One region of the Paraglaciecola aquimarina genome, then DNA from elsewhere that is predicted to be linked to it. Evidence: predicted binding sites of a transcription regulator. Region 1 holds the regulator's gene; each other region holds the start of a gene.
What was found. Region 1 encodes sigma-54, which starts transcription at its own class of promoters, with help from an activator protein. Its sites were predicted from a motif close to GTTGGCACGNNNNTNGNNT; they were not measured.

Region 1 (3,228 bases):
TAGCGGAAATCCAGCGGAATATTCACAACAACAAGAAGATGGCAGCACAGTTAAAGCAAAAGCCAATCAAATTATGTATAAACGCGCCACGCGTTCATTGTCACTTGATGGTGATGCACTAATCGAGCAAAACTCGAGCAGCGTAAAAGGAAATTCAATATTGTTTAATATGGAGCTTGAACAAATTATCGCTCAAGGTAACAATCAAGAAAGTGGCCGTGTTATCACGATATTCCAACCTGAATCTACTTCTGAAAGTAACGCCGCCAAACAACAGGAATCACAACCTTAATGGCCCAATTAAAAGCCACACATTTAGCTAAATCTTATAAATCTCGGCAAGTTGTACGGGATGTCAGCCTAGAAGTTTCAACTGGACAAATAGTAGGTTTATTGGGTCCAAATGGCGCAGGCAAAACGACCACTTTTTATATGATCGTGGGTCTAGTTCCTCTAGACAAAGGTGAAATTTATATCGATCAACAGGCACTGACGTTAGAGCCGATGCATGTTCGTGCGCGCCAAGGCATTGGTTATTTACCTCAAGAAGCTTCTATATTCCGAAAACTCACGGTTTATCAAAACTTGATGGCGATATTGCAAACGCGCAAGGAACTATCTAAAGAACAAAGAGAGCAACAAGCCGATTCATTACTCGACGAGTTTAATATCAACCATATTCGCAACAGCTTAGGTATGAGTTTGTCTGGTGGTGAACGCCGACGAGTAGAAATTGCTCGCGCTTTAGCAGCTGATCCTGAGTTTATTTTACTAGATGAACCTTTCGCCGGTGTTGACCCTATTTCAGTAAACGACATAAAAAAAATCATTCAACATTTGCGTGATCGAGGAATTGGTGTATTAATTACTGATCATAATGTACGGGAAACGCTAGACGTATGTGAAAAAGCTTACATTGTTAGCCATGGTGAACTGATAGCATCGGGTACTGCCGAAGAAGTTTTAAGTGATCAACGTGTAAGAGATGTATACCTGGGTGAGCAATTCAGGCTATAGTTAGGCCTTCGATTAGCTCGGCTGATATCAACAGAAATAAGTATAAGAAGTAAATGAAACCCTCTTTACAATTAAAATTTAGCCAACAACTCACAATGACACCACAGTTGCAGCAAGCAATTAAGCTTCTGCAATTGTCTACACTTGACCTGCAAACAGAGATACAAGAAGCACTTGATTCTAACCCTCTGCTTGAAGTTGATGAACAAGTAGATAATACAGGTGGTGACAAGGCATTAGAAACCAATCATGACGCAAATGGTGCGAATGACACGGCGGAAGTTAATGTCGATAATATAGAGTCTGGTGATGCCTTACAAAACAATGATATTCCTGAAGATTTGCCTTTAGACAGTACCTGGGATGAATATTTAAGCGCATCATCGGCACCGGCCCCGTCTACCTCTAGTAGCTCAGGCCCAGCAATGGACGACGACCAAGTATTCCAAGGTGAAACCACCGACAATATTCAAGATCATCTGCTTTGGCAAGTACGCCTAACCCATTTCAGTGACACAGACCAAGCCATTGCCGTAGCCATAATAGATTCGATCGATGAAGGCGGCTATCTAACCATTAGTACTGAAGAAGTACTGGCGAGTATGGATGACGAAGAAATTGAACTGGATGAAGTAGAAGTTGTTCTAAAACGTATTCAAATGCTCGATCCTATTGGCTCTGGCGCCAGAAGCGCGCAAGAGTGTTTATTGATTCAGCTTAAGCAATTTGCTGCCGACACCCCTTGGCTTGAAGAAGCCAAAATGCTGATCACCGACTATTGTGATCTAATTGGTAGTAAAGACTATCGTACGCTCATGCGTAAAACTCGATTGAAAGAAGATGAACTACGTGAAGCCATGCGCTTGTTGCAAACCTTAAATCCACGCCCGGGCACAGCGGTTGTAACCGGTGAGCCAGAATATGTCATTCCAGACGTATCGGTGAGTAAAAAGAATGGTCGCTGGGCCGTAGAGTTAAACCCAGACAGCCTGCCCAAACTAAATGTTAATCAACAATACGCAGCCATGAGCAAGAACGTTAAAAACAGTTCTGATGGCCAATTTATTCGATCTCATCTACAAGAAGCTAAGTGGTTTATAAAAAGTGTGGAAAGCCGCAACGAAACGCTACTTAAAGTGTCTAATTGTATAGTGCAGCAACAAATGGGCTTTTTTGAGCACGGCCCGGAAATGATGAAACCAATGGTGTTAAACGATGTAGCGGAAATGGTAGATATGCATGAGTCAACTATTTCAAGGGTTACCACCCAGAAGTACATGCATACACCTCGAGGCATTTTTGAACTTAAGTATTTTTTCTCTAGCCATGTAGCCACAGACGCAGGCGGAGAATGCTCATCAACTGCCATAAGGGCATTGATCAAAAAACTAGTCGCTGCTGAAAAGCCTAGCAAACCACTAAGCGACAGTAAAATTGCTCAATTGTTGGCCGACCAAGGTATTAAAGTGGCACGGCGGACAATAGCAAAGTACCGGGAATCATTGTTGATCCCCCCATCTAACCAACGTAAAAGCCTGTTGTAGGCGAAATTTAGAAGGAATAGGCAATATGCAAATTAACCTTACTGGTCATCACGTAGATATTACAGATTCTTTAAGAAACTATGTAGACACTAAATTCACTAAGTTAGAGCGACATTTTGAACACATTAATAATGTGCACGTTATATTAAATGTAGAGAAGCTGAATCAAAAAGCCGAAGCTACCGTTCACCTCAGCGGATCAGAGGTGTTTGCAACATCTGAGCACTCAGATATGTATGCAGCAATAGATGGTTTAATCGATAAACTTGATCGTCAAGTGATTAAACATAAGGAAAAAGTCAAACGCCATTAACACCAAGCATTAGAGGCTGTAATGGAATTAAAAAGCATTATCCATCCTGACTGCACACTTTGTGCAGTTCAGGGCAGTAGTAAAAAAGAATACTTGAACTCATCAGTCAAACCGCCATTCAAGTTGTGACTAACATCGATCAAGGCACAATACTCGCGAGTTTAATGTCCAGAGAAAAAATGGGCAGCACTGGTATTGGTAACGGTATTGCGTTACCTCATGGCCGCTTAAAAGGCCTTGAAAACGTTTTAGCAATAGTCGTCACCAGCGAATCGCCTATTCCCTATGATGCAATAGACAACCTTCCTGTTGATATTTTCATCGCTATTTTAGTACCAGAAGAACAGGCAAGTG
Region 2 (3,228 bases), 2.5 Mb from region 1:
TGCGCCTTTTGATTCAAGGTCATGATCTTTGGGCAAAAAAGCGGCGAAGGCGTCTTGATTTTCAGCTTTCGGCCCTTGACTGGAAAAACCGCCGAATTCTAACTTTAGTTTTTCCAATGCTCACTTCTCATAATCTTATTGATACCGAACTAGCTTAGAACTAGGTAACGTTAATGAGTTCTACACTACCATCTTCACGTACTTCAGTCATAGTACCACTTGGCTCTTTCATAAATAACAAGGCAATAAACCCTAAAATCGCGGTGCCTGCAATCACTAAGAAAAAAGTAGAGGTATCAACGAGAGAATAAACAGTTAAGTAAACAACTGCGCCAACGTTACCATATGCTCCGGTCATTCCGGCAATTTGCCCTGTCAACCTACGTTTAATTAGAGGTACTGCCGCAAATACAGCCCCCTCGCCTGACTGCACAAAGAACGAACAAGCCATGACCGCTAGCACTGCCAACCAGATTGGCCAACTTGAATCAATTAGACTCAAACAAAAATACCCTACTGCCAAACCCGCCGTTAAAATGAGTAAGGTCTTCTTACGGCCAAACTTGTCTGATATTAAACCACCGTCAGGGCGCGACATTAAATTCATAAATGCGTACATGCCGGCTAACAAACCGGCTGTTGCCATACTTAGTTCAAATGTTTCTGCAAAAAAGGCAGGTAACATTGAAATAACTGCTAGCTCTGAGCCAAATGTCGCAAAATACAAAATATTTAATACCGCAACTTGTTTAAACGAGTATCGATGTACTTCTGCCACCGGCGTGACAAATATGTCTTTATTCACTTTATAGGTAGCGTAGCAATCGTAAATATAAAGTGCTGCTAAACCAAGATACACGCCTAGAACCACGGTTTCACTTAACAGCGATACTCCTTGCGGAGATAGTTTCCAGTTTAACAATGCTAACGCTAAATACATGGGTGTTTTCATTATCAACAATAAGTAGAAATCGCCAACACTCGTCACTTCCATGCCGCCCAGATTCTTAGGGCGAAAATACGTCGAACCTTTTGGCGTATCGGTAGTATTTTTATAATACACAAAACTAAAGACTAAACTCATTACGCCTGTAATGCCGACAGCATAACGCCACCCATCTTCACCACCAAACATCAATGCTATGGTTGGTAAAGTAAAAGCGGCGGCAGCCGAGCCAAAGTTACCCCAGCCACCGTATACACCTTCAGCAGTGCCGAGTTCCTTTGGAGGAAACCACTCACTTACCATACGGATACCCACAACAAAACCTGCTCCAATACACCCTAACGCAAAACGGGCGATCAATAATTGGCCAAAACTGTCGGCTAACGCGAAGGCGAAACAGGGAATAGAACAAATAGCCAGTAAGCTGGAATACACTAACCTAGGTCCAAACTTATCGGTCAATGCGCCAATAATGACCCGCGCGGGGATGGTTAACGCCACATTAATAATCAACAGCGTTTTCCATTCACTTAAGGTCAAGCCGACACCATCAACAATTGCCCCTTTTAGCGGGGCCATATTGAACCACACAACAAACGTAATAAAAAATGCCATCCAAGAAAGATGCAGGGTTTTCATCTTGCCAGTGAAAGAGAGTAAATTAAATTTTTCAACACTCATTATATTTAGAGCCTTTTATGTTTTTAGAATGCGCAAGCTAAACTGACTAGCCATTCCTACCTATATATTTGCCAAAAAAAACCCACAAACATTTACCTATAAGTAAAGGTTTGTGGGCTACATTGCCAGTCCATACTAAACACAACGTTGTGTTAACTATGACCAATTTTTTCAATAAAAATGTTAGAACGAGTTTTGCAACTGTTTGTAATTAAATGCCAGTGTACATCGAGTTGAACTGCACAAAATAAAGCACAAATAATGCCACTACGTTTTTACACTTAATATCAATCACTTAGACAGTTAGCAAATATCAACATTGTCATTTTCACCACCATAAGAGTGCAGCAACGCACTGATGCAGTGCTAATTAGCTCCCTAATAGGGTCGTAGCACAAACACATTGACAACTAAATTTATCCTAAAAATTACGCACACTTTGTTTGCCTGCTCGTTCCTTTCCAGCACACTATTTTGCCAGTCGACAGATGCTCGGCAAACCAGCATTCGTGCGCTCTTTGTTGCAATGGATAAGCCGTTAAATTTCAAGCTAAATTATCTATTAGTACACACTTATTAACGTTTCATAACAACGAAGCCTATATCATTTGGGTTGTTAGTATGGCCTAATTACTTTCACCTACAATAAACAAAAAACTCGTCGCTATGGTTCAATTCAACAACTCAATAGAGTGATGAAATAGAGTGGCGAAATGATTCATTGACCTTAAGCAAATCAAATAGGATCGCCTAATGATAGATAAAGTATTACATGATTTTTTAATCGTATGGGCCACTATTGATCCAATCGGCACTATGGCGCTTTTTGCTGGTCTCACTGCCACCTATTCAGCCAAGGAACGACGAAAAACCGCATATAAAACAGTTCTGTACGCTACGCTAATTTTGCTTGGAGCAATACTGGTTGGACAACTGCTACTCGGTGCTATGGGGATTAGTTTGCTTTCATTTCAAGTGGCTGGAGGGATTATTCTTTTCCTATTTGGCTTACAAATGGTTTTTTCAAATGGAGCACCTGACAACAAGATTGAAGCCAAACATGATATTTCAGTATTTCCCTTGGCGATCCCAGCCACGGCTTCACTATAGGTGCAATACTGGCCGTCATTCTAATAACTGATAATCATGTGTATACCATAGAAGAACAAATTTACACATCTGCTACGGTACTGGCAGTTCTCCTTATCACACTTATTTTACTGCTGTTTTCTGGTGCCATTATTAGACTAATTGGCATGGGAGGAGCGTCCCTTCTGACCAGAATTATGGGCATGATTTTGGCTGCATTGTCGGTGGAATTTATAATGGAAGCGCTTGGTATTGAAAAATGGGTAAGTGCAGGCGTATAATTTTTGAGCAACATTTGTACGCCCCCCAGAACAACTTACTCTGATTTAAGGATAGAAAATGTCATATATAGATGGGTTTGTAGCAGCTGTACCGAATGAAAATAAAACGCTTTTTATTCAACACGCTAAGATAATGGCCGCTGTTTTAAAGCAGTATGGTGCGTTAAAGGTAGTCGATACGTGGGGTGATGATGTACCTGATGGAGAACAGACATCATTGCCTATGGCGGT
Region 3 (3,228 bases), 2.5 Mb from region 1:
TAAGCTATTTTCTGTAACAAACTCAGCAAACAAACGCTTAGTATCAACTAATTCCCATTTAGGGTTGGCTTGCTGCAACAATAAGTTGTAATCCAATAACTGAACAATGAGTTGATTGAGTCTATCGGTACTGCTGTTCAACAATGACATCACTTCTTTTTGTTCAACATTCAAGGGGCCAACAACTTGTTCGGTTAGCAAAGAACACCCTTCCTTAATACTTGCCAATGGAGTCTTTAATTCGTGAGAAGCGTGGCGTAGTAACGCCGTTCTTAGCTTTTCTAGTTGCGTCAACCGAGACGCTAAATTGTGCAGTTGATGCTCAACTACTATCAGCTCTTTAGGCCCAGAGCTGGAAATAATAGGTAGAGAACTCGCCTGCCTAGCGATGGCCCCAATCACTTGCTCTATTTTTTCTATGGGTTTCAAAATCGTCCTAGCACCAAATAAAATCAACAGAATTGATGTAGACAACAATAAGCCTGTCAACCAAAATTGATTTTGTTGCACTGAACGAACATAACTTTGCTGTTTCTGCACGTGCGTATCTAAATACCCATGCACTTGCACACTAACCTCATTCAAATTTTGCGAGAAATCGGCCAACTGAGCATTTAATAATAGAGGGTCCACTTGAGGCGTAACTTGCTTGATCCAGCCTATTCTGCTGGTCAAATTTGTACAGTTTTGCTGATCACTTAGCAGTTGACAGATAACACGTTGTTGCGACGAAAATCGCTTAGTGTTTTCAGCAATCAAATTCATTAAGGTCGGCTTGTTAACGATTGTAAATTGCCTGACTAACCTTTCTATATCAAACGCTAAACGCTCCATTTTATTTAGCGTTCTAATAACAGCGATTGATTTTTCTGCTTCGCTTGAGGTAACTTCGGCGATATTGGTCAAAGTATATTGGCTATAGCCTACTAGTGCAGCTAAGGGTACAAGCACTACGACAAAGCTAACAAAAGTCAGTTGTCGTAAAGAATTTAACTGCATAACACTTCCATCATAAATAGTTTACAGTCAATAGCTTACCACTGTTGTGGAATAGCCTAAACCTCAAAATCTAATTAGTCTAAAACCACTTTTGCTTAACTCTTGTTTGGTAATAACACCATTCCCATCGGTATCAATTTTGCCAAAAGCAGCCAATAGTTGAGGCTCAGCCACCGCTTCCTTTATGCTTATTTGACCATCTTGGTCAAGGTCAAACTTATCGATTAATGCTTCATCATCCCCGGCTAGACTAGAAAAACTAGTAAACGCTGTCAAAATGGCTGTTATCGCAATGCTAGAAGTTGTCATCCACATTTCCCTTTTCATAAAATTAAAAACGGCTTCCTTGCCTAGTGTTCAAATGAGCATACTGAACAAGGAAAGTTTCACTATGCCAACAAACGCCATTGTCGCTATCCCAGTGAAACACTTCCTTCACCACATTCCATCCATGTATTAACTTGAGAACCACCCAAGTAAATGTGATTACAAAAGGCTCCATTACATCCTTCGTGCCAACTATTATTTATCATTTAAATTCAATAACATAGAAACAAAACAAGATAATAGCTTGTTAATCACCGTTGGAAAGCTTGGCATTACGTAGCCAATGAAAGACAGTCATTATCTACAATAAATGTAGTCAAGCTGAACTAGGATAATGAGCGTCATCTGAAATAGAAATTTACAGACAATTCAAACACTTAAAAATATGCTCCTGCTATACTTAACCTCGCCTAAATGTTACTCGGTAACGAGATTTTTGGTGTATAGCAAGGCGATTTTTAGTACGTATTAGCGGGCGATAACTAGCAACCCTAACGCCGATAGAAGCAAAAAGAGCGTTATCAAGAGGCCCAACTTCTCCCGAGTTCAGGTTAACCCATACGATCAGAAGGCTAGACTGTACCTAAAGGCATACACCTACTCTATTCGAGATTATTTGATAGCTTACTTTGAATGAATTGTGTATGAGGAATGTACAATAAATCAGCTATTTTGCGGATGGTGTATTCTTCACTCGGACTCAGTACTTTATCTGAAAAAGCAATGGTCCATAATGAATCAAGGATCTGCACTTTCTGCTGCCCATTGTAAGTATGATTCAATACTCGTGTAAACTGTTGGTAGTCGACAGCATTTTCCGCATATTCCTGCGTATTTGAACATAATATGTCGAGTTGTTCAGGGCTAAGTGAAAAGTGCTTTTCCAACCGCTGCCGAAACATCACTTGCTCGCTATTTTCAAACTTATTATCGGCCCGCATCACTTCATAAAACAGCACCGCGGTGGCCAATTCTAAGGTATGCCCGGGATGATGTTCTTCTATTTTCAACTGCTCTTTAAACCAATTTTGAATACTGGCAATCATTTATTCCACCTATTTAATTGTATCGCGACTGACCAAATATTTAATATGTGGCATTAGACAGAAAATACAATCATATGTTCAAGATCTAACCTGATCCCAATATTCTCACCTATTTTATGATCATGGTGACTTGGCGCCAAACACAACACCCTCTGCTGAGCACTATCTTGTAGTGCTAGTTCGTACAACATATGGGCACCTTGAAACGATCGGTTCATCACTTGAGCATGATTAGCTGCATTGTCATCGTGCACAATGTCATCAGGACGAACAAGAAACTCGACTTCATCACCTTCATTAAAGCCAAAAGACGCATCAATCGGAAAAACCCCTAAATGACTGACCAATTGCATATTGTTATTCACTCTAGCCCGCATAAACACGCCATCACCTATAAAGTTGGCGACAAACCTATCCGCCGGCCTATGATACAATGCATAAGCACTTGCCCATTGTAACAATCGCCCTTGATTAACAACCCCAATCACATCCGCCATAGCAAATGCCTCAGCTTGATCGTGAGTCACCATCAAAGCGGTCGCATTGGCATATTTTAAAATAGCTCTTAATTCACGAGCGAGTCCTTCACGAAGTTCACTATCTAAACTCGAAAAAGGCTCGTCTAACAACAATAGTTCTGGGCTGTCAGCCATCGCTCGTACCAAAGCAACACGTTGTTGTTGACCGCCCGACAATTGGTGGGGATAACGTTGTTCGAACCCTGTTAGTCCCACCAAACTTAACAATTCAGCAACCCGCTTTTTTTGCGCTTTTTTCGACTGTTTGTGTATGCCAAAAGCAATATTCTGCGCCACCGTTAAATGCGGAAACAGTGCATAATCTTGAAACACAACCG

Region 2: a site for sigma-54 is predicted at 1,685-1,703, ahead of RS130_RS13800 (NarK family nitrate/nitrite MFS transporter). Genes of this name have one in related genera too.
Region 3: a site for sigma-54 is predicted at 1,501-1,519, ahead of RS130_RS13465 (EF-hand domain-containing protein). Genes of this name have one in related genera too.

The regions. Positions count from the first base shown of each region.
Region 1 covers NZ_JAWDIO010000002.1:243,456-246,683, forward strand. The annotation lists gene lptA (lipopolysaccharide transport periplasmic protein LptA) at 1-292, shown strand, start outside; gene lptB (LPS export ABC transporter ATP-binding protein) at 292-1,017, shown strand; gene RS130_RS01850 (RNA polymerase factor sigma-54) at 1,071-2,561, shown strand; gene hpf (ribosome hibernation promoting factor) at 2,587-2,874, shown strand; partial or broken gene RS130_RS01860 (PTS sugar transporter subunit IIA) at 2,896-3,228, shown strand, end outside.
Region 2 covers NZ_JAWDIO010000002.1:2,775,459-2,778,686, reverse strand. The annotation lists gene RS130_RS13805 (bifunctional protein-serine/threonine kinase/phosphatase) at 1-117, opposite strand, end outside; gene RS130_RS13800 (NarK family nitrate/nitrite MFS transporter) at 161-1,627, opposite strand; gene RS130_RS13795 (MarC family protein) at 2,381-2,737, shown strand; gene RS130_RS13790 (MarC family protein) at 2,776-2,997, shown strand; partial or broken gene RS130_RS13785 (DUF1428 domain-containing protein) at 3,056-3,228, shown strand, end outside.
Region 3 covers NZ_JAWDIO010000002.1:2,712,265-2,715,492, reverse strand. The annotation lists gene RS130_RS13470 (sensor histidine kinase) at 1-999, opposite strand, end outside; gene RS130_RS13465 (EF-hand domain-containing protein) at 1,063-1,308, opposite strand; gene RS130_RS13460 (tellurite resistance TerB family protein) at 1,929-2,372, opposite strand; gene RS130_RS13455 (ABC transporter ATP-binding protein) at 2,426-3,228, opposite strand, start outside.